One region of the Vreelandella sp. DA03-1M genome, then DNA from elsewhere that is predicted to be linked to it. Evidence: predicted binding sites of a transcription regulator. Region 1 holds the regulator's gene; each other region holds the start of a gene.
What was found. The regulator sigma-54, encoded in region 1, starts transcription at its own class of promoters, with help from an activator protein. The targets are predictions, from matches to a motif close to TGGCACNNNNNTTGCTNT.
Positions count from the first base shown of each region.

Region 1 (7,345 bases):
TTGTGGGCTTGCTCGGCCCCAACGGTGCAGGCAAAACCACCTCTTTTTATATGATTGTGGGGCTGGTGAAATCCGATGCTGGCAAAGTGGGTATCGACGATGTAGATCTAACCCGCGCCCCAATGCATGAACGCGCTGCGGCGGGTATCGGCTACCTTCCGCAAGAAGCGTCTATTTTTCGTAAATTATCGGTTGCCGATAATATTATGGCGATACTCGAAACGCGCAAAGAGCTCAGCCGTCGCGACCGCGAGCAGCGCCTGGAAGCGCTACTTGAAGATTTTCACATTACCCATATTCGCGACAACCTGGGCATGAGCCTTTCAGGCGGTGAACGCAGGCGTGTGGAGATTGCTCGCTCACTGGCGACAGAACCCGCATTCATTCTGCTGGACGAGCCCTTTGCTGGCGTAGACCCCATTTCGGTGGGCGAGATCAAAACCATTATTCGGGCATTAAAACAGCGCCACATCGGCGTACTGATTACCGACCACAACGTTCGCGAAACCCTGGATATTTGTGATATCGCCTACATCGTGGGCGATGGTCAAATCATCGCCAGCGGCTCTCCAGCCTCGATACTCACTAACCAGAAAGTGAGGGAGGTTTATTTAGGCGCTGATTTCCGCCTCTAGCTTATTTTTCACTTCTAATTAGCGCTCTACAACAACTTTACTACCAATGGCATGCTTATTGCACTTGCACCTGAGACCTACTCGCACTAGGGTGGAGCATTCTGATTAACGAGTGGTTCTCAGATGGTCATGAAAGCTTCTCTTCAACTGCGCATGGGCACACAGCTGACCATGACACCTCAGCTGCAGCAGGCCATTGCCCTGCTACAGCTATCAACGCTGGACTTACGTCAAGAAATTCAGCAGGCCCTAGATGCCAACCCCATGCTGGACCAAGAGGATGAATTTGGCGAACAGGCTGTCAGCGAGCCCAAAGAGGAAGAGTGGTCAGAGAGCATTCCCACCGAGCTCTCGGTAGATAGTGACTGGTCTGATACCTACCAAGATATGGGCAGTCACGGTGGCACCAGCAGCGAAGGACCTGATTTTGAGCGCCAAGCGGCTGGCCAGAGTCTTCATGGGCACTTGCTGTGGCAGCTTGCCATGACTGATTTTGGCGCGCGAGAGCAACTTGTCGCAGAAAGTCTTATCGACGCGTTAGATGCTAATGGCTATTTAACTCAGCCGCTCAACGATATCCGTGAAGGGCTTCGCGCCCAAGGTGTCGATGGGCTTAGCCAGCGCGAAGTGGAAACTATTCTGCTTAAACTTCAGCAATTTGAGCCAACAGGGATATTCGCCCGCGACCTGCGGGAGTGCCTGATGCTGCAGCTGGCCATTCTTCCCGATGATACGCCGTTGCTGGTTCCTGCCCGCCGCTTAGTACGGCAGTTTCTGGAAGCGCTCGGCAAAGATGACATGCGCTTACTAAAACGCCGCCTGGGACTCGATGATGACCAGCTGGCTGATGTCATTCTCCTCATTCGTAGCCTTGATCCACGCCCGGGCAGCGCCTATGGCGATACCGATGATAGTTATGTAACGCCCGACCTGGTCGTACGCCATGACCACGAAGGCTGGCACTTAGAGCTCAATCCTGAGGCATTGCCAAGGCTGCGCATTCAGCCCGACTACGCAAGCTTAATAAAGCGTGCGGATAAAAGTCAGGACAATCAGTTTTTAAAAGAACACCTGCAGGAAGCACGCTGGCTGATCAAGAGCCTCTCTAGCCGCAACGATACGCTACTGCGCGTTGGACGCGAGATTATCACCCGGCAAATTGGCTTTTTAGAACACGGCGAAGAAGCCATGAAGCCGCTCATATTGGCCGATATCGCCGAGGCCGTGGAAATGCACGAATCGACTATTTCCCGGGTAACCACTCAGAAATTTATTCATACGCCTCGCGGCGTATTTGAACTCAAATACTTTTTCTCAAGCCAAGTCAGCAGCCAGGATGGTGACAGCCATTCAAGCACCGCTATTCGCGCTCGGCTTAAGAAATTGGTTCAAGAGGAGCCGCCAGGCAAGCCGCTTTCTGATAGCCGCTTAGTCACGCTATTAGGAGAGTGGGGAATTCAAGTAGCGCGTCGAACGGTGGCTAAATACCGTGAAGCCATGGGCATTCCCTCCTCTAGCGAGCGACGTCGTTTGCGCTAGCACAAATCAACGTTTTAGGGAAACTCTCGACAAGGGCTTTGCAACGCGGCAAAAAGGGTTACAATCGAAGTACAGTCCGATGGATAAGGAGTACGTCAATGCAAGTTAATATCACTGGTCATCACGTAGAACTGACTGACGCCTTGCGTGACTATGTCAACGAAAAGCTTGAACGTGTAGAGCGCCATTACGACAACATAACCACGGTGCAAGTCACCTTATCTGTGGAGAAAGAGCGCCAGCAGGCCGCCTGTACGCTGCACGCAGCAGGTGCTGATTTACATGCGGAAGCCCTAGACAGTGATATGTACGCCGCTATTGACGCATTAGCGGACAAAATTGATCGGCAACTCGTTAAACATAAGGAAAAAGCACAAGCTCGCGCCCAAGGCGCAGGCGTGCGTTAATTCAATGACGTTGGAAACCATACTCCCCCCGGAACGTGTTCTCTTTGACGTACCCGGGGGCAGCAAAAAAAGGGTGCTGGAATTTTTCAGCACCTTTATTGCCCAAAATATCCCCAGTCTGGACAGCCAAGAAGTGTTTAGCCGTTTAATTGGCCGTGAGCGCTTAGGCAGTACCGGGATTGGTAACGGCGTGGCTATTCCCCATGCGCGTAGTCCTCACTGCTCGGCCCCGATTGCTGGTTTTTTAAAACTCGCAGAAGCGATTGATTTTGATGCTATCGACGGCGACCCGGTGGATCTGGTATTTGTATTGCTAGTTCCAGAAGAGGCTGATGACACACATCTCTCTCTGCTCGGCCAGGTAGCGACCATCATGAACGATGCGGATACGCGTCAGAAACTGCGTAAAGCAGGCAGCCAGCGCGAACTACTTGAGTTGCTTACCGCTAAAATTCGTGAGCAAACAACCTCCTGAAAGCCTAAACCTGCCAAGCGGTACTCAACGGCAGGTTGTTTTGCGCTCGCCACCCTTAACGCAGCTTGATCAAAGCAAAGAGAGACCCTATGCAACTTGTGATCATTAGCGGCCGCTCTGGGTCAGGTAAATCTATCGCCTTACAAGCGCTTGAAGATCTTGGCTATTATGCGATTGATAACCTTCCTGCCATGCTGCTGGGTTCGTTGGTGGACGAACTACGCGACAAAGGCGACCGTGCCCATTTAGCGGTCAGCATTGACGCCCGTAACTTGCCTGGCGCGCTAGAGCGACTGCCCTCTATGCTAGAGGAGCTGCGGCAACGTAAAATTGATTTTCAAGTGATCTATCTGACCACGGACGCCCGCATATTGCTTGAGCGTTACTCCGCCACTCGTCGTCGCCACCCGCTCACGCGCGACAGCGAAATGACACTTGAAGAAGCCATCAATAAAGAAGAAGAGACGCTACACGATATTCGTGATCTGGCTGATTTATTGATCGATACCTCGCGTCTATCGGTTCACGATTTACGTCGTCGCATTACTGACCAGGTCGCCCATCAGAGACGCGATAAGCTCACGCTGACGCTTGAATCGTTTGGTTATAAGCGCGGTGTACCGCTGGATGCTGATTTGGTTTTCGACGTGCGCTGCCTGCCAAACCCATATTGGGATCCAACGCTACGCCAATTCACAGGCCGCGATGCGAACATAGTGGCCTTCTTAAGCGGTTATCCCATCGTAGACGCCATGACTAACGATATTCAGGCTTGGCTTGAGCGCTGGCTGCCCGCTTACCAAGATAGCCAGCGTAGCTACATGACTATCGCGATTGGCTGCACCGGTGGGCAACACCGCTCGGTCTATATGGTCGAACAGCTAGCAGAGCGATTAGTACACAGTATGGGCGAAATTCAATTACGTCATCGCGAGTTAGGCTTGCAGTACACATTAAATGAACAGCTAGCTGCTCCGCCTGCCAGCACATCCCAAACCGACGAGCAGCAAGCAACTTCTTAAGCGCTTCTATCCATTAATGACACCACTCGGCGAAAAGGAACCAGGGTGCCAGAAAGAATTCTCACACTTACCAATCAACGCGGCCTGCATGCACGCGCGGCGACCAAACTGGTAAAATGCGGCCAACAGTTCACGGCGACAATACGTGTTCAAAAACAGCAACAGGTCGCTGACGCCGCCAACATCATGTCACTGCTGATGCTCGCGGCCCCTTGCGGTACCGAGCTAACCATCAACGCTGAAGGCGATGACGCCGAACAGGCGCTTGATGCTATTCAAGCGCTGTTCGATGCTCGTTTTGAGGAAGATCAGTAGCTTTTAATCTCCCGCTACGGTCATGGCATCAATTAACCAACTACCCGTGTGAACACTGCCACGGGTATCGGTGTCATCGCCAATCCCCACTAACCCGGCAAACATCCGCTCCAGGTTCCCAGCGATCGTAAACTCCTCGATCGGGTACTGTACTTTTCCATCCTCTACCCAAAACCCTGCAGCGCCACGTGAGTAATCACCGGTCACGCCGTTAACGCCCTGCCCCATCAGCTCGGTTACCCAAATACCCCGCCCCATCTCTTTTAATAGACTGTCACGGGATTGCAGTGGTGCCACTAAACGCACATTTCGTGCCCCACCAGCATTGCCCGTGGTTTGCAAACCCAGCCGACGAGCACTGTAGGAAGAGAGCATATAGCTGGCAATGCTGCCCTGATCGATAAAACGATTATTACGGGTTTGCACGCCCTCGCCATCAAACGGCGAACTCGCTGTGGCACCGATTTCCATTGGACGTTCTTCAAGGCTGAACCAATCGGGAAACAGCGGCGTGCCAAGCCGATCACACAGAAAAGAGGCTTGGCGATATAAAGCACCACCTGCTAAACCACTCAGTAAATGACCAATCAATCCACTGGACAGCGACGGGTCAAATAGCACTGGAAAGGTGCCCGTGGGCGGACGTTTTGCGCCGAGCCTGCGCAGCGTACGCTCGGCGGCCTCACGGCCCACCTCGGCGGGGTCGCGCAGTGCCTTGGGATCGCGTGCAGAAGTGTAGTCATAGTCGCGCTGCATACCGCTCGCATCCTGGGCAATCAGCATGCATGAAAGAGAGTGACTACTGCCCTTTTGGGTACCTAAAAAGCCGTGGCTATTGGCATAAACGCGCACGCCTTCGCCACTCGAAAGTGATGCGCCATCTGACTGCGAGATACCGTCAACATCACGCCCCGCCTGCTCGCAAGCAAGCGCTAGCTCGATCGCCTCATCGGTTGTGAGTGCCCAGGGGTAATGCACTTCCAGATCGGGTAACTCGGTGGCCATCAACGATGCATCGGCCAACCCGGCGGCCGGATCTTCTCCGGTATAGCGGGCAATCGCCAGCGCTTTTTCTACCGCAGCCTGGATCGAGGCGCTGCTAGCATCCGTTGATGAGGCACTACCTTTACGCTGGCCTACGTAAAGCGTCACGGCGATGCCCTGATCTCGGGATAACTCAACCGTTTCAACTTCGCCCTGGCGTACGCTCACACCTATTCCCTGATCGACGCTTGCGCCTACTTCGGCAGCATCCGCGCCCAAGCGCTTTGCCAGCGCTAGCGCCTCTTCGGCCCGCGCGGTCAGTAACGACTGCTGCGCGGATGCATCAAATGCCTGTGCCATATGGCCTCCTTTCTCAACCGAATGTCTCCAAGAGAATGTCTTCGGCGAATCAATGTTGTACTCGCAGCTGGTATAATGCCGCAACGAATTTTATCTGTGAGCCACACTATGCGTAAGCAACGTCCCGACCCCGTTGAAGTAGAAGAGCAGGAAGAACGCCCAAGCAAGTCGCAACTCAAACGCGAAATGCATGCCTTACAGGCACTTGGGGAAACGTTAATCGCCATGCGACCGGCAGAGCGCGCCCGCTTTCCCCTTTCTGACGATATGCTGCGCGCTATCGAGGAAACCTCGCGCATTCGTTCTCATGAAGGCCGCCGCCGCCATATGCAGTACGTCGGCAAACTTATCCGTAAAGAGGACCTCGCCGCCATCCAAGGCGTGTTCGATTCCATTGATCAAGAGCAGGAACAGCGCGACCACGCGTTTCACCGTCTCGAAAAATGGCGTGAACGCTTAATTGACGAAGGCGATGATGCTGTTGACCTGTTCATGGCGGAGCATCCCGATGCGGACCGCCAAACGCTGCGTCAATTAATTCGCAACGCCCAGCGCGAACGCGAGCAGGGCAAACCACCGACCAGCTCGCGTAAGCTCTTCAAACACCTTCGCGAAACCTTAGCGCTTTAAAACAGGCGCTTTAAAAGCAGTTCTTGAAAAAAGCTTTTTAAGACTGCGTGCCGCCAACGGTCAGCTCATCCAATTTCAGGGTGGGCTGGCCGACACCGACCGGCACGCCCTGCCCCTCTTTACCACACACACCAATCCCGGTGTCCAACGCCATGTCGTGGCCAATCATGGAAACGCGCTGCATGGCTTCCGGACCATTGCCGATTAAAGTGGCCCCTTTAACAGGCGCGGTCACCTTGCCGTCTTCAATCAGGTAGGCTTCGCTGGCGGAGAACACGAATTTACCCGAGGTAATATCCACCTGGCCGCCGCCAAAGCTGACCGCGTAAATACCGCGCTTAACGCTTTTGATAATATCGCTAGGCTCATCCTGACCAGCCAGCATGACCGTGTTGGTCATGCGTGGCATCGGCAAGTGGGCGAAAGATTCACGCCGCGCGTTTCCTGTGGGCGCCATGCCCATTAATCGGGCATTGAGCTTATCCTGCATATAGCCTGTTAAAATGCCGTCTTCAATAAGCGGCGTATACTGACCCGGCGTCCCTTCGTCATCCACGCTCATTGAGCCACGGCTATCCGATATCGTCGCATCGTCGACAATGGTGACGCCTTTAGCGGCCACACGCTCGCCCATCTTGCCAGCAAAGGCGGAACTGCCTTTACGATTGAAATCACCTTCAAGGCCGTGCCCTACCGCTTCATGCAGCAAGATTCCCGGCCAGCCGGATGCCAACACCACAGGCATTTGCCCTGCGGGTGCATCAATGGCTTCCAGGTTAACCAACGCCTGACGCACCGCCTCTTTGGCGTACTGCTCCGCCACTTGATCATCACGCAGTTTAGCCATGGAGTAACGACCGCCGCCACCGGCGCTGCCGCGTTCGCGACGCCCATTCTTAACTGCAATCACGCTGACATTGAAGCGCACCAGCGGGCGGATATCGGCCGCCAACGTGCCGTCACTAGCCCGCACCAACA
Region 1 covers NZ_CM146798.1:1,819,968-1,827,312, reverse strand. Annotated here, with positions in the region: gene lptB (LPS export ABC transporter ATP-binding protein) at 1-635, shown strand, start outside; gene ACXUPB_RS08390 (RNA polymerase factor sigma-54) at 759-2,174, shown strand; gene hpf (ribosome hibernation-promoting factor, HPF/YfiA family) at 2,273-2,581, shown strand; gene ACXUPB_RS08380 (PTS sugar transporter subunit IIA) at 2,586-3,056, shown strand; gene rapZ (RNase adapter RapZ) at 3,146-4,078, shown strand; gene ACXUPB_RS08370 (HPr family phosphocarrier protein) at 4,124-4,393, shown strand; gene pmbA (metalloprotease PmbA) at 4,397-5,737, opposite strand; gene yjgA (ribosome biogenesis factor YjgA) at 5,846-6,367, shown strand; gene tldD (metalloprotease TldD) at 6,405-7,345, opposite strand, start outside.

Region 2 (7,345 bases), 500 kb from region 1:
GCAACCGCTGAACCCACTGTAGCTCCCCATGTCTCTCCAGTAATGAATGGTCATCGGGTTGATAGCAGTGGATGCGATTTCGCCCCGCCTCTTTGGCGGCGTAGCACGCGGCGTCAGAAGCATGTAATGCTTGGCTAAGCCGCATTGGGTGGGCTGAGTTGAGTTCAACCAAGCCAATGCTGACCCCAATCCCAAAGGTGTGTTCTTGCCAGGCAAAACGATAATTTTCGATATCGCAGCGCAGGGCTTCGGTAATGGTCAGCGCTCTATCAAGACCGCAGTCCGGTAGCAGCAAGGCAAACTCATCGCCGCCCAGGCGAGCAGCAATATCGCTACTGCGCACATGGGATTTCAGCTTTAATGACACTTGCCGTAACAGCTCGTCCCCTGCCAGATGGCCGCAGGTATCGTTAACTATTTTGAACTGATCAAGATCCAGGTAGCACAGGACATGCTGACCATCATCGCGATTCAGCAGCGCGGTAAGTGCTGATTCAAAAGCACGCCGATTGAGTAAGTCGGTTAGATTATCGTGACTTACTTGGTAACTCAGCTGTTCTGTCAGTTGACGAGTGAGACTCACATCTTGAAAGACAACGACAGCTCCAAGAGTGATACCACTACGAGATCGTATCGGTGAGGCGCTGTGCTGGATGGGAGTGCGCGATTGGTCACGCTGTATCAGCAGGCAATGCTCGGTGGAGTGCACGGGGGTTAATTGCGTGAGCACTTGCCGGGCTGGGTTGCTTAATAGCTCGCCACTGGTTTCCTCGAGTAACTGATATACCACATGAATGGGTTTATCCATTGCCTCATCGAGTGACCATCCCGTTAAGCGTTGCGCTTCTTTATTGAGGAACGTGATGTTGCCACTGGCGTCGCAGGTGATAACGCCATCACCGATTGACGCAAGCGTAGTGCGGGCAAGATCACGCTCCCGGTTTAACTGCTCTTGAAGCTGTTTGCGCTCAGTAATATCGCGCACCATGCCAGAACGCTCTGATGCCGATCCGCTAGCACCTTCGCTAACCTGAATTTCCAAGTAGCGAATACGCTTATCATCGGTGCGTCGTTTAATTTCATGGCGCGCGCCGGGGGTTAGCGTGAAACCAGGCAGTAAGTGTGAGACGGGCTGTCCAATAAGCTTGGCTGCATTGACATTGAAAAGCTGCTCCGCTCCAGGATTGAGGCTGGTTAGCGCTCCATCTGCCTGCCAAGTAATTACGCCATCGCGCAGGTTGCGAAGCATTACGCGGGTATGTCCCACGGCTGTTTCAAGCGCTGCCGTTACCCGATTGTAACTGGCCGCGATTTCACCCACTTCGGTAAATGGGTCGGCTTCAATGCGTTGGCGCATATCGCCCTGTTGTTCATGCTTACGCATGTGTTCGAGCAGCTGGTTCAGTTCGTTGTTGGCGCCATGCTCGGCTAAATTAAGGCCCATTTTTTCCGCCTCGGGCGAGACGCGCAAAGGGAGGAAGCGCCAAGTGATACGAAAAAGTAGCCATGCGCTGCCAAAGCTCCAAACACCGCAGACGACAACGCCAAGCAGTTGAATGCCAAACTGAGCAGGCCGAGACAAGCCGCTGTCCAAAAGCGTTAAGTCCGCCACCCAGGGTAAAGCCAGCGTGCCCCAAATCCCCGACACCAGATGGGAGGGGATAGCACTCACGGCATCGTCAATGTGCTTTCTTAGTAACCATTCGCTGGTTAGTACCATGAGTACTCCACTCACCGCGCCTAATCCAAAGGCGGCCTGTAGCGAGATTGCGTGGGCGCTAGCGGTGACGGCGACCAGTCCTGCAATGGCACCATTAATGGCGTACATCACATCGGCATAGCGTCGTGTGCGAAACCCATCAACATACCCGAGAGTATCCCGCCTACGGCCCCGAGAACGGTATTGGCCAATATGCTGGGTATTTGATCTGTCACCGCCAGCGTGCTGCCGCCGTTAAAGCCGAACCAGCCAAGTATCATAAACAGAGCGCCCAACATGGCGAGCGGCAAGTTGCCGGAGGGAAAGGCGGTGGGCGGCTTACCTTGGGAGAAGCGCCCATTGCGTGGGCCGATACTAAGTACTGCTGCCAGTGCTACCCAGCCTCCCACGCTATGAACAACCGTCGAGCCAGCAAAATCGACAAAACCCAACGATACTAGCCAGCCTTCCGCGCCACCTAAAAGCCCACCCCATGCCCAGTGACCAAAAATCGGATAGATAATTAAAGCAATCCATAAGGCTGTCCAGGTATAAGCCAGAAAGGGCATTCTCTCCGCCACCGCGCCAGACACAATGGTGGCGGCGGTGGCGCAAAACATTGCTTGAAATATAAAAATAGTAATTACCCAGCTGCCGGCAGCGTCAAGTTGCCAGCCAAGCAATGACGTACCAATAAAGCCGTGGTAGGAGTCACCAAACATAATGCCAAAGCCCACTAACCAAAAAACACTGACGGCAATGGCAAAGTCCGCTACGTTTTTCATAGCGACATTGATTGCATTCTTGGTTCGTGTAGTGCCTGCCTCTAAACAAAGGAAGCCAGCTTGCATCACAAATACCAGGGCCGCCGCCCAGAGTACCCAGAGCGTATCGATCAGCGAGCTATCCAGATTTAGCGTGGCAGACATGGTGTTTTCCTTTGTCACTAGTACGAGGGCATCTTTTGGTGCGAGCGCTTCTTTTTGGTGCTTTATGTGTTTTTCGCAGAGGAGGAGAGGCCGTTACGACGTCTTCAATTGCATACCGTTCAGGTTGCCTAATAGAAACTAAGCAATTGTTATGCCGCTAATAGTGTTGTCATCCTTTTTAGCTCGCTATGGAGCATTAATTACTTATTTTTGGCTCTAAAACAGCGTTTTCTACTATATTAATGCAGTTGGTTTGGTGATATTTTTCAAATAGTTATTACTTACCAATCATGGTGCTGAATCGACAGCGGGGAGTGCATCAACATGGCGCGTCAAACGGTAGTTTTAGGAGCAGGGATGGTAGGTGTCAGCATTGCCTGGCATCTGCGTCAGCGCGGTCATGACGTCACCGTGGTAGACCGCCTCCAGCCTGGTCGAGAAACCTCGTTTGGCAATGCAGGCATTATTCAGCGTGAAGCCGTTAGGCCTTACCCCTTTCCACGGGATGTTAAAACGCTCCTGAGCGTGTTGCCTAACCGCCGGGTTGATATTCGCTATCGTCCTGCGGGCATGGTGAATGCCGCTTCTCCACTGTTGCGCTACTGGATGAATTCAGCGCCGAAGGCTTACCAGAAAATCGTGCCGGAATATGCATCTTTGATTCAGCAGTCACTGAAGACTCACGGCCCGATGATTGAGGCTGCCGGAGCGGAACACTTAGTGCGCAGGCAGGGATGGCTTGAGCTTTACCGTACCCCTGAAAAGTTGGCCGCACGGTTAAAAGATGCCGAAGAGGCGCGCCGTCTTTATGGTGTTCAATTTGAGCAACTGGATCGGGCTGCGCTGATGGAGAAAGAGCCTTCCCTTAGCGAACATATTATTGGTGCGATTCACTGGCTCGACCCTTGGACCGTGGCCGACCCCGGTGCGCTGGTCGAGGCTTATGCCCAAGCATTCAGCAATGATGGCGGGCGCATTCTGCAGGCGGATATCACCTCGGTTCAGCAGGTGGGTGGCCGGTGGCAGGTAAGTACTGCCGCTGAAACGTTAGAAGCAGACGACGTCGTGGTGGCGCTAGGGCCTTGGGCGGGTAGCTGGCTGAAGGAGCTTGGCTACCATTTCCCTACCTTTGTGAAGCGTGGCTATCACATGCACTACGCCCCACAAGCAGAGGCCAAGCTAAGTTACTGGGTCATGGATGCTGAAATTGGCTACCTGCTGGCGCCGATGAATGCGGGTATCCGCTTGACCACCGGGGCAGAGTTAGACCGCCTTGATGCCCCCGCCGACGTTAACCAACTGGGCGCGGCAGAGAAAGTGGCGCGCAGTGTGTTTCCGTTAGGGGAGCGCCGCGATGAAGCCCCTTGGAAAGGTGCGCGGCCGTGCCTGCCCGATATGAAGCCAGTGATTGGCCCAGCGCCACGCCACCCAGGTTTATGGCTCGCCTTTGGGCATGGGCATCAAGGGTTTACTCTTGGTCCTGCAACGGGTCATTTGCTGGCAGATATGATGGAAGGGCAGCCTACCGCAATTGATATGAAGCCGTTTCGCGCTGACAGGTTTTGAACGGGCGCTATATTCGTTAATGATTCGGCGAGTTAAGCCGATAGTTGTAGATGCTGGCATTAGTAATAGTGACGATATCTTTGCGCGTGATCTAATGCTTTGCTAGTTTGTAAGTACATTTGCATACCATTAGGTGAAAATATGGATGTAGGCATCAGCAGTTCAGTCAGTGCCTCGCTTTATATGAATCAGGCGCAAACAGCCGAACAGGCGCAGATGCAGGTGTTCAAAGAAGCCTTGGACACCCAGGCTGAGCAGGTGACAGAAGTTTTAGCCTCTGCCAACACCGGTGCACAACCGGACTTGGCCAAAGAAGGCAGCGTCGGTACTCAGGTGAACACCTACGCATAACGCCTAGAAGCAGCATCTCGTTGCATGCTTCGTTAAAAACGCTGAATTCGTCAGCGTTTTTTTTGGCCTCTCCAATTGCTTAGTCACTCATAAAGCCAGCCGCGACAAAAGCAGTCTCTAGGCGTTACAATTGTCTCAATGGACATTGCTCACCGCGTGCTAATCAATCACTGGAAAGCGGCGCGGAGTAAACATTTTCAAAGAGGCACAATGAAAGAGACTCAGTTAGCCCATGAGGCGGGGCTTAGACGCACCTTTGCGATCATTTCGCACCCTGACGCTGGTAAAACCACCATTACTGAAAAGCTGCTGCTGTTTGGCAACGCCATCCAGTTGGCCGGTTCGGTCAAGAGCAAGCGTAACGATCGGCACGCAACGTCGGATTGGATGAAAATGGAGCAGGAGCGGGGTATCTCTGTCACTACCTCGGTAATGCAGTTCCCCTATGGCGGGCGCATCGTCAACCTGCTGGATACACCTGGCCACGAAGACTTCTCCGAAGATACCTACCGTACGCTTACAGCGGTAGACTCTGCCTTGATGGTGATCGACGGCGCAAAGGGCGTCGAGGATCGTACTATCAAGTTGATGGAGGTATGTCGTCTGCGTACAACGCCGATTCTGACCTTTATCAACAAAATGGATCGCGATATCCGTGACCCCATTGAGGTAATGGATGAGGTCGAAACGGTACTCAATATTCAGTGCGCGCCAATGACCTGGCCGATTGGCATGGGGCGCCACTTTAAGGGCGTTTATCATCTGTATAACGATGTGGTTCACCTCTACACCCAGGGGCAGGGTAGCCGTATCCCCGATGATAAACGCATTGAAGGCCTAAATAATCCTGAAGTAGATGCCGTGTTGGGTGAAGACCAAGCAGAAGAGCTGCGCATGGAAGTGGAACTAGTGCGTGGTGCCTCCCATGAGTTTGACCTGGACGCCTATCGTCGTGGTGAGCTTTCGCCGGTCTATTTCGGGACTGCGATGGGTAACTTCGGGGTGCGTGAAATGCTAGATGGCTTTGTTGAATACGCGCCGCCCCCCCAGGCCCATGAAACCGATACCAGAGAAGTCACTTCTGATGATGATCGCTTCACCGGTTTCGTGTTTAAAATTCAGGCCAATATGGATCCCAATCATCGCGATCGCATTGCCTTCTTGCGGGTCTGTTCAGGCAAGTACGAAAAGAACATGAAGATGCGCCATGTGCGCATTGGCAAAGACGTCAAAATTGCCGATGCGTTGACCTTTATGGCCTCTGACCGCTCGCAGGTCGAAGAAGCGTGGCCCGGTGACATTATCGGTCTGCACAACCACGGTACCATTCAGATCGGCGATACCTTTACCGTCGGTGAAGATATGCGCTTTACCGGTATACCGCACTTTGCACCAGAGCTCTTTAAGCGCGTGCGGTTAAAAGACCCGTTGAAAATGAAAGCGCTGCAAAAAGGCTTGCAGCAGCTTTCTGAAGAGGGCGCTACCCAGGTCTTTATGCCGATGGACAATAATGACCTGATCCTTGGCGCTGTGGGCACCCTGCAGTTCGATGTGGTTGCTCATCGCCTGAAAGAGGAGTACAAGGTCGACTGCTTGTATGAAGGCGTCAATGTGCAGACTGCCCGCTGGGTCTACTGTGAGGATGCTAAAAAACTCGAAGAGTTTAAGCGTAAAGCCAGCACTAATCTGGCGATTGATGGCGGTGGCTATCTCACTTATATCGCGCCGACTCGGGTTAACCTGCAGATGACTCAGGAGCGCTGGCCGGACATTCGCTTCCAACCCACCCGCGAACACTAAGTATTGATATGTTAATCGACGCGCACTGCCATCTCGATTTTTCTGAGTTCGATCATGATCGAACTGAGGTGTTTGAGGCTGCCAAGGCGGTGGGTGTGGTGCGCTTCGTGGTGCCGGGTACAACCCGGGCCCGTTGGCAACAGGTGCTGGCGCTGGGCGAGCGGGATGACACCTCGGTTTGCCTGGGGCTTCATCCGTACTTTATGCAACAGCATCAAGAGGCCGACCTTGAGGCGCTCGACCTAGCTCTGAGCGAGCATCCTGAAGCTGTTGCGTTGGGCGAGTGTGGAATTGATGGCCGCTTTAGCGACACGCTGGACGCGCAGTGGCATTACTTTGATGCTCAATTGAGGCTCGCTAAGCATCACTCACTGCCGATAGTGGTGCACTGCGTTCATGCTAACGATAAGGTCGCCAAGCGACTTCGCCAGCTTGCGCTACCTCAAGCTGGGTTAATTCACGCTTTCTCAGGCTCTATTGAGCAGGCGACGAAATTTCTCGATTTAGGTTTCAAGCTGGGGTTGGGCGGCGCGGTAACCTATGAGCGTGCCAAGCGGTTGCAGCGAACCGTTGAGGCACTGCCCGATGACGCTTTTGTGCTTGAAACCGACAGCCCTGATATGCCGCTTAGCGGCTACCAGGGCAAGCGTAATGAACCGTGCCGGGTAGCGGAAGTATGTAGTGTGGTGGCTGCCCTGCGCGGTCAAACGCTGGAACAGGTCGCGACCATGAGCAGTCATAACGCCACAACGCTGTTTGGCTTACCTCACGCTTAGAAAGCGGCAAGGCTAGTTATTCAGGCCAACCGCCAACTGTTCGGGGTCAACTCGCTCAATCGTATAGGGTAATGGTAGTAAAGTGGCTGGCGCCCCTGCGAGAAATACGGGCACTGTTTCTTCCATGACCTTGGTGCTCATTACTGCAAGCAGCTCGACGTCGCCTTGCTCGTTAAATGCGCTTACCACGACTTCGCCCACCGCTTTATCGTCACTGTTCGTCA
Region 2 covers NZ_CM146798.1:2,316,293-2,323,637, forward strand. Annotated here, with positions in the region: gene ACXUPB_RS10745 (EAL domain-containing protein) at 1-1,828, opposite strand, end outside; gene ACXUPB_RS10750 (ammonium transporter) at 1,828-2,628, opposite strand; gene ACXUPB_RS10755 (NAD(P)/FAD-dependent oxidoreductase) at 2,953-4,194, shown strand; gene ACXUPB_RS10760 (putative motility protein) at 4,336-4,545, shown strand; gene ACXUPB_RS10765 (peptide chain release factor 3) at 4,756-6,345, shown strand; gene ACXUPB_RS10770 (TatD family hydrolase) at 6,354-7,121, shown strand; gene ygfZ (CAF17-like 4Fe-4S cluster assembly/insertion protein YgfZ) at 7,134-7,345, opposite strand, start outside.
Region 2: ACXUPB_RS10750 (ammonium transporter) is a predicted target of sigma-54. The motif match lies at 2,768-2,785, and genes of this name have one in related genera.

Region 3 (7,345 bases), 2.1 Mb from region 1:
CCCACGCGGTTGATGGCGGCGATAAAACAGCCGTTGGCAGCCGCAGAGGCGGGCTGTTCAAGCTCCCATAAATATTGGGATAGCCCAGCCACAGTCGCAGAGGGGTTGAAGATCACTTCAGCACCGTTGAGCGCCAGTGCCCGCCAGCCTTCAGGGAAGTGGCGGTCATAGCAGATATACACGCCGATCTTGCCGTAGGCGGTATCGAACACCGGCCAGTTGGATTGGCCCGGCTTGAAGAAGAATTTTTCCCAAAAGCCAGCGACTTGGGGAATGTGTGTCTTGTGGTATTTGCCTAGATAGCTACCGTCGGCGTCGAATACCGCTGCCGTGTTGTAGTAAACGCCGGTCTCGGTCTCCTCAAAGATGGGCACAATAATGACCATGCGGTGCTCAGCCGCGAGCTTCTGCATCATTTGGCAGGTGGGGCCTTCCGGCACACGCTCGGCGGCGGCGTACCATTTGCCATCCTGGCTGGGGCAAAAATAGGGTTGGTTGAACACTTCTTGGAAACACAGTACTTGCACACCTTGCTCAGCCGCTTGCTGAATCATCGGCAGGTGTGCCTCGTTCATGGCATCGCGAATCGCCGCCGGTTCCAAATCTGTACTGGTTTTTAGGCCCATTTGAATCAGGCCGATTTTCATTTTCTGCATATAAAAGCCCTCTCGTATCCTACGCGCCAACCGCTGGCTCGTTTTTAGTGTTGAGTAACGGTTCGCAGTAATCAGGTATTGCTAATGTTTGTGAGCCGCTATGGATGAGCCATTAGCGTGGGTTGCTTGGCGTGTAGTGATATCGACTAAATGCCGACGGATTATTGTTATGAGCAAAGTTGTCATATTTGACAGCTTTTTGAACATAGTCCCTTATGTAGTCGCTTTTCAAGATTTTTTTACTGTGGGTATTCTTTTTGATTAACTAATTGATTTTATATGGGATTATTGATTTTTATCATTGCTTTTACTCATTTGGTGAATGCATGTACATGAATGGTGATTTATTTATTATTTTATAAATCAATTGCTTAGTATATTTATTCATGATTTATCTGAAATTTAACGTTTCTTTTTGGTGCGCTATTTTTTTACCAGCTATGTTTTTTAGGGAAGTTAGTGTGTGTTGATTAAAACAATAACAATTTAATAGGGAGTGGTTGCCTATCTGCCATTTAAGTCAGCTTTTTGTTCAATAAGTTAACGACCATGCTTTATTTTTAGGCATGTTTATTGCTGTAACGAGAGCTGAACCCGTGAATGCGATCGGCAATATCACTGCTGAGGAGAATAAAATGACTGGCTCAAGAACCCAGATGATCGACAGAGAGGGGCTGATTGAACTTCAAGTCGGTGAGGATGTGCGCAATAGTCCTCGCTTCAATGAGGATATTGCGCCTACCCAGGCCAGCGAACGCACCTGGAGCAAGTGGAACATTGCGGCGCTTTGGGTTGGGATGTCGATCTGCGTTCCCACCTATACGCTGGGTGGCGTATTGACCGCCTACTTTGGCTTGAGCGTTGGCGAGGCGCTGTTTGCCATTCTATTAGCGAATATCATCGTGTTGATTCCGCTTACCTTAAACGCTTTTCCTGGCACTAAATTTGGCATTCCCTTTCCCGTCGTTTTACGTTCCTCCTTCGGTATCTTAGGGTCCAATGTGCCTTGCCTGGTGCGGGCATTAGTCGGCTGTGGCTGGTTTGGTATTCAGACCATGTTCGGTGGCTTGGCTATTCATCTACTGCTTTCGGAGTTAATTCCTGCCTGGGCGGCACTTGGCGGTGTGGGGGAAGTGATTGGCTTTTTCGTGTTCGGTGCCATGAACCTGTATGTGGTGATTCGCGGTGCGGAGTCAATCAAGTGGCTGGAAACCTTGGCTGCACCGTTGCTGTTGGCAGTGGGCGTTGGGCTGATGATATGGGCATGGCCGAATATGTCGATGACCGAGCTGCTGGCGCAGCCGCCGTCGCGCCCTGAGGGAGCTTCCGTTTATGGTTATTTCTTTGCAGGCTTGACCGCCATGGTGGGGTTTTGGGCTACGTTGTCGCTTAATATCCCTGACTTCAGCCGCTTTGCCAAAAGTCAGAAAGACCAGATTGCTGGCCAGATCATCGGGCTGCCGCTGACGATGTTCTTCTTTGCCGCGCTCGGTGTGGTGTTAACCGCGGCGTCTGAAACGTTGGTGGGCCAGACCGTTGCCGACCCGGTGCGGCTGATTGGCTATATCGACAGCCCCTTTTGGGTAATCATGGCGATGCTGCTGATCATTATTGCCACGATCTCCACCAACACAGCGTCGAATATTGTTTCTCCCACCAATGACTTTCAGAATATTGCGCCCAAATTGATTAATCAGACCCGCGGTGTGCTGATGACCGGTGCGGTGGGCGTGTTGCTAATGGGCTACGATCTGCTGCAAAAGGCCGGTGTGATTCCACCGGGCGTGTCACTTGAGCAGATGTACTCCAACTGGCTGCTCGGTTACTCCAGCCTACTCGGCCCTATCGCGGGTATTATGGCGGTGGATTACTTCCTGATTAAAAAGCAGCGCTTGGATGTGCCTAGTCTCTATATGGATAACCACGCCTATCCTGCGGTGAACATGGCTGGGTTTATCGCCTTTGGTGTGCCGGTGCTACTCACCTTGATCTCACTGGTGACAGGCACGATGAACTGGTTCTACGATTATGGTTGGTTCACTGGGTCGGCGTTGGGGGCAATTGTTTACTACGCTGCCAGCCGAGTAGTGGCATCGTCTCCACAGGCAGGGCCTGCGCCGTTAATGGCCAGCGAGGTCACCGAGCAGCGTTAATCAGTAGTGGTAACCAATAACTATGTTTAAAGCCCGGCACGGAAGCCTGGCTTTTAGATTAGCTACTTTTGATTAAGCCTAAAAAAGCATCGACCACTCGGTTAGGGCGGCGGTCATGGCGAGTGATCAGCACAAATGGAATACGGTAATGCTGCGTGGCAACATGCAGCGCCCGCATTTTGCCTGCTGCGACCCATTGCTCGGCAACATGCTCGGGTAGAAAGCCAATAAAACGCCCTGTCAAAATCAAAAAGGCAGCACCTTCCCGATCGGATGCCGACGCGCGTAGCGTGAGCGCATCATGGGCTTGGCGTGCCTCAACTGGCAGCGGATAACGAGGTGAAATAGCTGCGTGTCGTGCGATATCTGCAACGCTGAGCGTGTCATCGTTTTCCGCAAACAGCGGGTGCCCTGCGGCACAGTAAAGGTAGGAAGGCTCATCATAAAGGTGTCGGGTTTCTAAGCTGGTGGGTAGGTTCACCGCGGGTACTACGCCGACGTGCAAATGGCCATCCATCACGCCTCGAATAACGGCGTCGGAAGGCTCCATATGAATATGCAGCGTTACCTCATGTTCCGGCGCGCTAAGTTCAGCCAGTGCGTTGGTCACGTGCATGGCCGGAAGCGTCACTAGGTTGTCGGTAATGCCAATATTCAGCTCGCCTTTAATCGTTTGGTGCAAGGCATTAACGTCGCTTTTGAAGGTTTCCAGGGCCGTTAGTAGTGTGAGTCCCGCCTGATAAATCTCTTTACCTTCCTCTGTTAAACTAAACCCGCTGCGCCCCCGCTGGCAGAGTGAAAAACCCAGCCTTCCCTCTAAATCGTTCATGTGCTGGCTAATCGCCGAGCGACTAATGCCAAGCGTCGTTTCCGCTGCCGTAAAGCCGCCGCATTCAACCACCGTCTTAAAAATTCGAATTAGGCGAATCTCGTAGTCGCTCATTTGGCTCAGCGATGCCATAGCAATTCCTTAGTACGTAGCCTCTTAACCGATAACGTCACGCTTTTTAACGTATTACCTGTGATAAAAACTGATATACATCCCATAAGCACCGCGGCACTATCGGGTTAAACTACGTGTCAGCGCGTGTGGTGTATCGTTCCTGTTTTTTTAACACTGTATCAGGTGTCCTGGTCGGATACCTGGATAAGGCCTCTGTGCGATGTCTGTTACTCCTATTGATGACAATGATAATGCCCTAAAGGTTACTAATACCTATCGTCGCCAGCGGCGAAACGTGGTGGCGGCTTATCTATCATCACTTTTCGTTATGGCGTTACTCTTTGGCTGGCTGCTTAGCGAACAGTATCAACAAGAAATTGAGGCCGCTGAATCTCGCATTACTGCGCGGGCCAATGTGGTGACAGAGTGGGCAAAAGGGGTTTTTGCCCAAAGCGGACAAGCCCTTTTTGGACTTGCTGAACTGCTCACCCTACAAGGCATGCCTAACGCCGATAACACTCAGGTGCTTGAGAGCGCATTAGAAAATCTTACCCAATATGTGCCCCTCGTTAACGAGGTAGGGGTGTTGGATCTCAATGGGCGTGTGTTGGCAAGCAGTCACGGCAACCGCAATGCTGGCGCTAATATCGGTCATACGCAGTTTTTTAATGCCTTTAAACGGGGGGGGCAACAGGAACTGATTACGCCGCTTTACTGGTCTGATCGCCATCAACACTATTATTTGTACCATGGTCGACGACTCGATAGCCCGACTGGCGATTTCATGGGGGTGGTGGTATCGAGCATTGTTCCCGACATATTTGCCGACTCGCTTGAGCAAATGCATGTTTATGACGGTGAGAGTATTGCGCTGGTTGACTCTGAATCGAGGTTAATTGCTCGGTATCCTACCCTTGATGAGCAATTTGCCGTTGGCAGAAAAATACCGAGTTCTCATGCGGATCAGAAGTGGGCGAATGGAGATAACGCCTGGTCGATAAAAGCTCTCTCACCCATTGATGATCGTGAGCGCTTGTTTCGTATGCAGCGGGTAGGTGAGTATCCCATGCTGGCGGTGGTAGGTATTGACCTGCACGAGCTGCTGGCGGCTTGGCGGCAGCGCGCACTGATTTTATCGCTGGTAATGGGGATGCTTGCCCTGCTCGGAGCCTGGGGGGCGCGCCACTATCTGAGCCGCTTGGCGCTAGCCCAACAGTTAAGTCAGCGTATTGAAGAGCGCGAACAGGCACGCGCCGAAGCGCAGGTCGCGGCGGCAGCTTTTCAAACGCACTTGGGTATTTTGATTACCGATGCTCGAGGGAGAATCCTTAAAGCGAACGACACCTTTACGCGCATTAGTGGCTACAGCGAAGCTGAGGTGATGGGGAAAAATCCACGTATGTTTAGCTCTGGTCTCCATAATGCAGCCTTTTATCGTCGTCTATGGGAGCAGGTGCTCAAAACCGGCAAGTGGGAAGGCGAAATATGGAACCAGCGCAAAAATGGCGAGCTGTTTCCTGAATGGTTAACGATCAGCGCGGTGTACGGCGCCGACGGTACGCTTACGAACTACGTCGCCACGATGAGTGATATCAGCGAGCGCAAAGCTGCTGAGCAGGAAATTCATCAACTGGCGTTTTATGATCCTTTAACCGGGCTCGCTAACCGGCGCCTGTTTATGGACCGTATGGGCGCGGCACTCAAAGAACTCCAGCGCCATCAGCGTTGTGGCGCACTGTTATTTATTGATATCGATAACTTCAAACAAATTAATGACACCCTAGGGCACTATACGGGCGACCAGCTATTACAAAGTTTGGCGCGGCGAATGAGCCAAATGCTGCGAGATACGGATACGTTAGCGCGATTGGGAGGCGATGAGTTTGCGGTATTAATTGAGGGCGTTGATAGTAATCATGGGCAAACGTCGCAGCTTGCTGAACGGATCGCCAATAAATTACTGGCAGTGCTCGCTGAACCCTTCGTGCTGGCCGAGGAGAGCGTCACGATTACGGGCAGTATTGGCATTACGATCATGGCGAGCAGTGAGCACAATGTTGATGATTATCTACAGCAAGTGGACATGGCCCTCTTTCAAGCAAAGAGCAGTGGCCGCCACACAGTGTGCTTTTTTGACCCCGCTATGCAGGCCGCGTTACTAGCCCACGTGAAGTTAGAGGCGGATTTACGCCATGCACTGACCAATCAACAGTGGCAACTCTACTACCAGCCCCAAGTTAATCACCAAGGCACTATTACCGGCGTGGAAGTATTGCTGCGCTGGCTGCATCCAGAGCGCGGCTTGGTGTCGCCTGGTGAGTTTATTCCGCTGCTGGAAAGTACAGAACTGATTAATGAGGTGGGTGAGTGGGTATTGGAAGATGCTTGCTACCAATTGGCACGTTGGGCGCAGCACCCCCGGCTAAGTCAGTTGACGATATCGGTTAATATCAGCCCGATGCAGTTCCGTGATAAAGATTTTTTACAGCGCGTCGACGGAGTGTTTGCGCGTACCCAGGCCCCGCTTCATCGCTTAAAGTTGGAAGTCACCGAATCGCTGTTTGTGGAAGCGCGTGATGATGCCCGAGATAAGATGCTTAGCCTAAAAGCTAAAGGGGTACGCTTTTCGCTGGATGACTTTGGCACCGGCTACTCGTCGCTGGCGTATTTAGCGCAGTTGCCGTTGGATCAGCTAAAAATCGATCAATCGTTTGTTCAGCAGGTGCTTGAAAGCCAAGCCAATGCAGCGATTGTAGAGAGTACTATCGCGCTTGCGGAGAGTCTTAACTTAGAAGTCATTGCTGAAGGCGTAGAAACAGAAGCGCAGCAGGCATGGCTTTTAGCGCATGACTGCCGCGCTTACCAAGGCTATCTGTTTGGGCACCCTATGGAAATTGAGGCGTTTGAAGCACAGATACTAGGTCGTTAACTCATGTGGTTAGAAATTCATCAAATTTCATATTGGGAGGGGTCAGAGCGGCAGGGAGAATAACTTCCAAGCGAGAATCCTGCCGCCACGCGCTGCTTTCGATACTCAGGAAGCCATTGGCGCGGTTAAGGCGTTTCCACCCGTGATTGGTATGAAATACCCCTTTAATACGCGCCTCCCGAGGCAGTTCTCCCAAATAAGCGGCTAGGCGATCCAGCTCGAAACGTTCACTTGGATGCCAGCGTAACCCCGTGCTGGTGTAGCCCAGTGAGGTGCCGGTTTCACGCTGCGGTTTGCCGGGTGGGGGCGGAAAATCAAAAAATGTGCCTTCCAGGCTGGGGCTGGGGGCGGCGGCCAGCTGTTGGTGGCTTGCGGGCATGCTGATCTCACTCGCAGCGGTATGCCCACTTTGGGTCAACAACGCTATCGGTAGCGCGCCTTGCGGGGCTTCCTGTACCCATTTGCGAGGTGGCCAGTGCTGCGCCACAAAGGCGTGGGCGGCGCTGAGCTGTTCGGACGTGCTCTGGTCGAGCATGGTGAGCGCCACGGCGTCGGCCATATCGAGCTGATCACGGAAGGTGTCGTGTTGCCTTGCTCGGGTGTCATCCATGCGGCGCGGGTCGAGAGTGGCAATAATATCGTGCACCTCGACTACCTCGCAGAA
Region 3 covers NZ_CM146798.1:3,963,338-3,970,682, reverse strand. Annotated here, with positions in the region: gene ACXUPB_RS18540 (nitrilase-related carbon-nitrogen hydrolase) at 1-656, opposite strand, end outside; gene ACXUPB_RS18535 (NCS1 family nucleobase:cation symporter-1) at 1,292-2,809, shown strand; gene ACXUPB_RS18530 (LysR family transcriptional regulator) at 2,868-3,770, opposite strand; gene ACXUPB_RS18525 (bifunctional diguanylate cyclase/phosphodiesterase) at 3,973-6,681, shown strand; gene ACXUPB_RS18520 (CobW family GTP-binding protein) at 6,683-7,345, opposite strand, start outside.
Region 3: ACXUPB_RS18535 (NCS1 family nucleobase:cation symporter-1) is a predicted target of sigma-54. The motif match lies at 1,219-1,236, and genes of this name have one in related genera.

Region 4 (7,345 bases), 2.2 Mb from region 1:
AATGCCCTCTCCCGGTTCGTCTAAAATCAGCAGTTTGGGCTCAATCACCAGCGCGCGGCCAATCGCCAGCTGCTGCTGTTGCCCGCCGGATAAATCACCGCCACGGCGGTGTTTCATCTCTTTCAGCACCGGGAACAGCTCATAGACCCGCTCGGGGATTTTTTTCAGCCCGTCACTGCGGGCGGCTAGGCCAGTGCGCAGGTTCTCCTCCACGGTCAGCAGCGGGAATATCTGCCGACCTTGGGGTACGTAGCCAATCCCCAACCGTGAGCGCGCTTCCACCGCTTTTTTGGTGAGTTCGATCTCGCCTGACCCGGTGGCGTAGCGCAGCTCGCCACTTTTTACCGCCACCTCACCCATTACCGCTTTCAGCAGCGTGGTTTTGCCCACGCCGTTGCGGCCCATCACGCAGGTGCACTGGCCGGCGGGTACCTCAAGATCCAGATCCCACAGGGTGTGGCTTTCGCCGTAGAACTGGTTGAGCTTCTCAATGGCTAGCATTAGGCGGCCTCCTCGTCATCAGCACCCAGGTAGACCTCGATTACTTTGGGGTCGTTGGAGACTTGATCCATGGTGCCTTCCGCCAGCACGCTGCCCTGGTGCAGCACGGTCACCTGGCGGGCAATGGAACGCACAAAGCCCATATCGTGTTCCACCACCACCACGGACTGCTTGCCAGCCAGCCCGGTGAGCAGTTCGGCGGTGCGCTCCATCTCCTGCTCAGTCATGCCCGCCACAGGCTCATCCACCAGCAGCAGGCGTGGGCGCTGCATTAGCAGCATGCCGATTTCCAGCCACTGCTTCTGGCCGTGGGAAAGAATACCCGCGGGCTGATGGCGCAGTGCCGTCAGCCCGGTGGTTTCCAGCACTTCATTGATGCGGTCTTTGATCTCGCCGGTCATGCGGGCGGTAAGCGTAGGGAAAATACGCTTGTCGGCGGCCATCGCCAGCTCCAGGTTTTCAAACACCGAGAGCGCTTCGAAGACCGTCGGTTTTTGAAACTTGCGGCCAATGCCCAGGCTGGCAATATCGGGCTCATTCATGTGCAGCAGGTTATGGCGGCTACCGAACCATACGCTGCCGCTGGTGGGGCGGGTTTTGCCGGTGATGATATCCATCATGGTGGTTTTACCCGCCCCGTTGGGGCCGATAATGCAGCGCAGCTCACCGTCGTTGATAGTTAAGTTGAGGTTATTGATGGCTTTAAAACCATCGAAGCTCACGGTGACATCTTCCATATAGAGAATCGGCCCGTGGCGAACGTCCACCGGTGAGGCCTGGGGCGCCATAAAATCGAACACCCGGTCACGCTGGGACAGCGATTGCAGCAAACTCATGCGGAGGCCTCCTTGGACGTGTGTTGATGGTCAGGATCCGTCGCTTGATCGTCGCGCTTACGGCGCTTGAGATAGCGAAACAGCCCCGCCACCCCTTTGGGCAGAAACACCGTGACGAGCACAAACATCGCGCCCAGGGCAAACAGCCAGGCATCGGGCATGACGCCGGTAAAGATGGTTTTGGCGTAGTTAACCAGGATGGCACCAATCACCGCGCCATACAGCGTGGCGCGACCGCCTAGCGCTACCCACAGCACAATCTCGATGGAGAAAATCGGTGAGAACTCGCTAGGGTTGATGATCCCCACTTGCGGCACGTAAAGCGCCCCCGCCAGGCCTGCCAGCATCGCCGAGACCACAAACACAAACAGCTGAAAGCGCTCGACCCGGTAGCCGAGAAAGCGCGTACGCGCTTCGGCGTCGCGGGTGGCCACGCTCACGCGACCCAGCTTGCTGGTGACAATCGCGCGACAGAGGATAAAGCCCAGCGCCAGCGCCACCCCAGTGGCCAGGAAAAGCCCCAAACGCGTGGCGTCGCTGCGTAAATCGAAGCCGACGATTTCGCGGAAGTCGGTCAGGCCGTTATTACCGCCGAAGCCCATTTCATTGCGGAAGAAGGCCAGCATCAGGGCAAAGGTCAGTGCCTGGGTGATGATCGACAGATACACTCCGGTAACCCGCGAGCGGAAGGCCAAGAAGCCAAATACCAGTGCCAGTAGGCCGGGGGCCAGCAGCACCATGGCAAAGGCAAACCAGGCCATATCAAAGCCGTGCCAGAACCACGGCAGGCTGTCCCAGTTCAGGAACACCATAAAGTCGGGCAACACGGGATTGCCGTAAGTGCCTCGATCACCAATTTGGCGCATCAGATACATGCCCATGGCGTAGCCGCCGATGGCAAAGAAGGCGCCGTGGCCCAGGCTTAAAATGCCCAGATAACCCCACACCAGATCCACCGCCACGGCGAGCAACGCGTAGCTTAGGTACTTACCGAATAGGTTGACCGTATAGGCGCCCACATGCAGCGGATTCTCCGGCGGCACTGCCACGTGCAGGATGGTGACCAGCGCCAGCGCGGCCAGTAGCACGCCAAGAAATATCTGCGTAGAGCGTTCGCTGAAGGGGCGTGTTAGCCAAAAATTCGTCGATGATTCGGTCGTTAGTGACATCGCTTAGCCCTCCGCAGCCCGGCCCTTCTGCGGGAAGAGTCCACGCGGGCGTTTTTGAATGAATAGGATGATAAAGACCAACACGATGATCTTGGCCAATACCGCGCCAGCCCAAGGTTCCAGCACTTGGTTAATGACTCCCAGGGATAGCCCGGCCACCAGCGTGCCCCATAGGTTACCCACGCCGCCGAACACCACCACCATGAACGAGTCGATGATGTAGTTCTGCCCCAGGTTAGGGCCGACGTTGGTGAGCTGGGAGAGCGCGACCCCGGCAAGCCCGGCTACGCCGGAGCCCAGCGCAAAGGTCATGATATCCACACGAGTGGCACGAATGCCCATGGAGCGTGCCATGGCGCGGTTCTGGGTCACTGCACGCACCTCAAGCCCTAATCGTGTGCGGCGCATAATCAGCATCAGGCCCGCAAACACCACCAGCGCAAAGCCAAGCACGTACATGCGGTTGAGCGTTAGCGACAGCGCATCGTTAACCACTAGCGAACCGCTCATCCACTCTGGGGTGATGACGGTACGATTGAGCGGTGAAATCACCGTGCGCACCAGCTGCTGAAGAATCAGGCTGATACCGAAGGTCGCCAGCAGCGTCTCCAGTGGGCGGCCTTTAAGGAACTGAATCACGCCGCGCTCGATCGCCACACCGGCTAGAGCAGCAACCATAAAGCCCGCAGGAATCGATAGAATCAACGCCAGCCCCGGTTGGCCGGGCAGCAGTTGTTGCATCGCCCAGGTGGTGTATGCACCCAGCATCATCAGCTCGCCGTGGGCCATGTTGATCACACCCATGACGCCAAAAGTGATCGCTAGGCCTATGGCAGCGAGCACCAGTACTGAACCAAGACTCAAGCCGAAATAGAGCGTTTCCAGACCGCGATTGATCTTGAGCTGCTGCTCGATACCCGCCAGGGAAGCGGCGGCTGCATTGGCGACGACAGGGTCATCGCCATTGGCTGCTCGGCTCAACGCTACCCTTGAGCGCGGATGCAGGCTGCCGTCCAGCGCTTCAACGCCAGCCATTTCACCGGCTTCAGCGCGATAAATTGCCACGGCCTGGGTCAGGCGATAGCGTACCTGCTCGTCCTCTTCCTGCGCAATCAAGTCATCAAGCGTGGGCACCAGCTCACCGTCTACTTCACCTAGCAGGCGCTCGGCTGATGTGCGACGGCGCTCCACGTTGGGCGAATAGAGGTCAACTACCGCGATGGCACTACGCAGTTGATTACGCAGGTTGTTGTTAATGCCGATACGTTCCAGGTCACGGCGGGACATCTCACCCAGCGCTTCGCCGGTGAGTACATCGGCCACCGGCCAGTCGCGGCCGCGGTTCTCGAGCACCAGTACAAAACGGCCATCTTCGGTGCGCTGTAAGCGGCCATCCAGCAGGGCTTGCAGCCAGTCACGGGCACGCTCATCGTCGCTTTGCAAAATGGCAGTAATGGCTTCGCCTTTGGCGGTGTAGGACTCAACGTCCAGCGCCTCTAGCAGTTCGAGCGCGGCGGCATCATTAGTGGAGCTGCTAGCGGCGTCTGTTGATTGTGCTTGTGCATTGAGGGTAATACCCAACAGCAGGAAGCAGAGCAGCGCCAAGGAAAGGAAACGCCTCATGGGGTTCTTCCTTTGGTTATTTAAAAACGGTTATCTAAGAGGGAAAGGTAGCGTGCTCCTTGCCGCGCCAACCATCGAACCACGACGCGGCAAGGGGTTTTAGGCTTTACTCAGCGAGTGCCGCTTCGGCTTCTTCTGCTGCGGTGCTGCCACCACATGAACCGTTCACGACGTTAAAGTTGCCGCACTCCATCGGCTTGCGCCAATCGGCAATCAGGTCACGCGAGCCAGGCAGGTAGTCAGACCAGGCGTCGCCCGCCACGGTAGAGGGCGTCTGCCACACGATATCGAACTGGCCGTTATCCTGAATTTCACCAATCAGCACCGGCTTGGTGATGTGGTGGTTGGGCATCATCGCCGCATAGCCGCCGGAGAGGTTAGGCACGGTCACACCGATAATGGCGTCTTTAACGGTATCGACGTCCGTCGTGCCCGCTTTACGTACCGCTTCTGCCCACATGTTGAAGCCAATGTAGTGCGCTTCCATTGGGTCGTTGGTGACCGCCATATCGTCGCCGGTGTACTCGATCCAGGCATCGATAAAGTCGTAGTTGTCGTCGTTATCAACGCTCATAAAGTAGTTCCAGGCCGCCAAGTGACCCACCAACGGGCCGGTATCAATACCGGTCAGTTCCTGCTCGCCTACAGAGAAAGCGATGACCGGAATATCGGCCGCATCGATGCCCTGGTTGGAAAGCTCGGTATAGAACGGCACATTGGCGTCGCCGTTAACCGTTGAAATTACGGCGGTTGGTTTACCCTCTTCACCGAAGCGGCGAATTTCCGCCACGATGTTTTGCCAATCGGAGTGACCGAACGGCGTGTAGTTAACCATGATGTCCTCTTCCGCGATGCCGTATTCGTCCTTGAGGAAGGCTTCAAGGATACGGTTGGTGGTACGCGGGTAGACATAGTCGGTACCCACCAGCGCAAAGCGCTCGATACCTACTTCGTTGATAAGGTATTCAACCGCAGGAATCGCCTGCTGGTTAGGCGCCGCGCCGGTGTAGAAGACGTTTTCAGAAGACTCTTCGCCTTCATACTGCACCGGGTAGAACAGCAGCCCGTTGAGCTCTTCGACGACTGGCAGCACTGCTTTACGAGACACCGAGGTCCAGTTGCCGAAGATGACGTCGACTTCTTCTTGCGCCAGCAACTCACGAGCGCGTTCGGCAAACAGCGGCCAGTTAGAGGCGGGGTCAACGACGACGGCTTCCAACTGGCGACCCAGCAAACCACCGGCTTCGTTCTGCTGTTCGATCAACATTTCGACGGTGTCTTTAAGGACAGTTTCGCTAATCGCCATGGTGCCGGAGAGGGAGTGCAGGATACCGACTTTGATCGGGTCATCGTCTTGCGCAAAGGCCTGGGTGCTGGCTCCCATGACCACGGCGGTGAGTAGCGCGGTGGCGAAACGGCCACTTGAAAGGAATGATTGCGGGTGTGTCGAGCGTTTGAGAGTGTTCATTGTTAATCTCCTTGCACCCCTTATGATTGGGGCTTGATGGTTGGCTTCGCACTTGGGGTTGTTGTGTTAGCTCCCCCAATACGTCCACTAGCCATTAACACCTGCAAGGGATGCGCCAGATTGGCACAACGCTCACTTATAGCTAACGAATCAGCCACTTAGTTATCTTAAAATATTCCTAATTATCGTCAAACGCACCAATATAAAGCGCAAAGTTGTTATTAAAGCACCTTAACAATGCACCAATAAGAAACACTGCACCAACTCGGTACTTAGATTAGTCATATACAATTTAGAAACTTTATACTTACTCTTCAGTTACAAAAAGTAGAAAAAGAGCCTGTCCATCTTTCAGAGGTACTACTAATAAAAACGGGGCGCCGACTTTCGTCGGCGCCCCGTTGCTCAAGATGACTCCTTTAAGTATTAATCGCTTTCAGGCGAGCCTGACGTAGGCGTTGCTCCCTTCATCCCACGACGCAGGAGAGGACCCACAATATAAGGCAAGATCAAGCCTAATCCAGCAAAGACCCAAAGGCCGATAGCCAGACCGCTATCCCAAAGAATCATCCAGTCGCCATCGGAGATATCCATGGCATGGCGCAGGTTCTTCTCCATCTCAGGCCCCAGCAACAAGCCAAGAATCACTGGCACCAGCGGAATCTCAAGCTTGCGCAGGACGTAACCGCCCACCCCAAAGGCCACCATGAAGTAGAGATCAAAGATGGTGTTACTGATTGAGTAGATACCCACGAAGGCAATCATCGTGACGATCGGCAGCAAGTACATCGGCGGCACGGACAGCAGCTTGACGAAGATGCCCACCAACGGAATATTAAGGATCAGCAGCAAAAAGTTACCGATCAATAGCGCTGCGATCACGCCCCAGACGATGTCGGCATTCTGGGTGAACATCAACGGTCCCGGGGTGATATTGAGCGAAATCAACAACGCTAAGAGTACTGCGGTAGTACCACTACCCGGCACACCCAGGGTTAGCATGGGGACCAGAGCACCGCTCGAAGCGGCGTTATTGCCAGCTTCGGGAGCAGCCACACCACGCGGGTCGCCTTGTCCAAAATAGCCTTTCTTACCCAACACACGTTTTTCAAGGGTATAGCTGATGAAGCTACCCAACGAAGCACCGGCGCCGGGTAGCACACCGGCAACAAACCCCAGCACCCCGCCACGGAAACTGGTGGGTAGAATATCGCGGATATCCTTCCAGGAGAGCGAAAGTTTGTTGACCTTCATCTTCTCCTTACCACCGCCTGCGCGCTCCTCAATGAAGAACAGCAGTTCGGAAATGGCAAACAGACCGACGATAGCAATGATGAAGTCCACGCCTTCAAAAAGTTCGAGCACCCCGAAGGTGTAGCGCTGCACGCCGGTATTGTCGATACCCACCGTGGCGATCATTAGGCCAATACTGGCGGCGACTACCGTTTTGATAGGGTTTTTGCCAGTGATGCCGCCTAAGGTAGCGAACGCCAGCAGGAAGAGCGCAAAATATTCTGCAGGGCCGAACGTTAAGGCAAAATTAGCCAACAGTGGCGCCAGCAAGATCAAACCAATAGTGGCGATAAGGCTACCGATAAAAGAGGCCACGGCTGAGATCGCCAGCGCCTCAGAAGCCTTGCCTTTCTGGGCCATAGGATACCCGTCAAGACAGGTCATCATGGCCGGTTCATCGCCGGGAATATTCAACAGAATCGATGAAATACGCCCACCGTACATGGCGCCCGCAT
Region 4 covers NZ_CM146798.1:4,330,579-4,337,923, forward strand. Annotated here, with positions in the region: gene urtE (urea ABC transporter ATP-binding subunit UrtE) at 1-501, opposite strand, end outside; gene urtD (urea ABC transporter ATP-binding protein UrtD) at 501-1,337, opposite strand; gene urtC (urea ABC transporter permease subunit UrtC) at 1,334-2,506, opposite strand; gene urtB (urea ABC transporter permease subunit UrtB) at 2,510-4,129, opposite strand; gene urtA (urea ABC transporter substrate-binding protein) at 4,236-5,597, opposite strand; gene ACXUPB_RS20160 (tripartite tricarboxylate transporter permease) at 6,024-7,345, opposite strand, start outside.
Region 4: urtA (urea ABC transporter substrate-binding protein) is a predicted target of sigma-54. The motif match lies at 5,698-5,715, and genes of this name have one in related genera.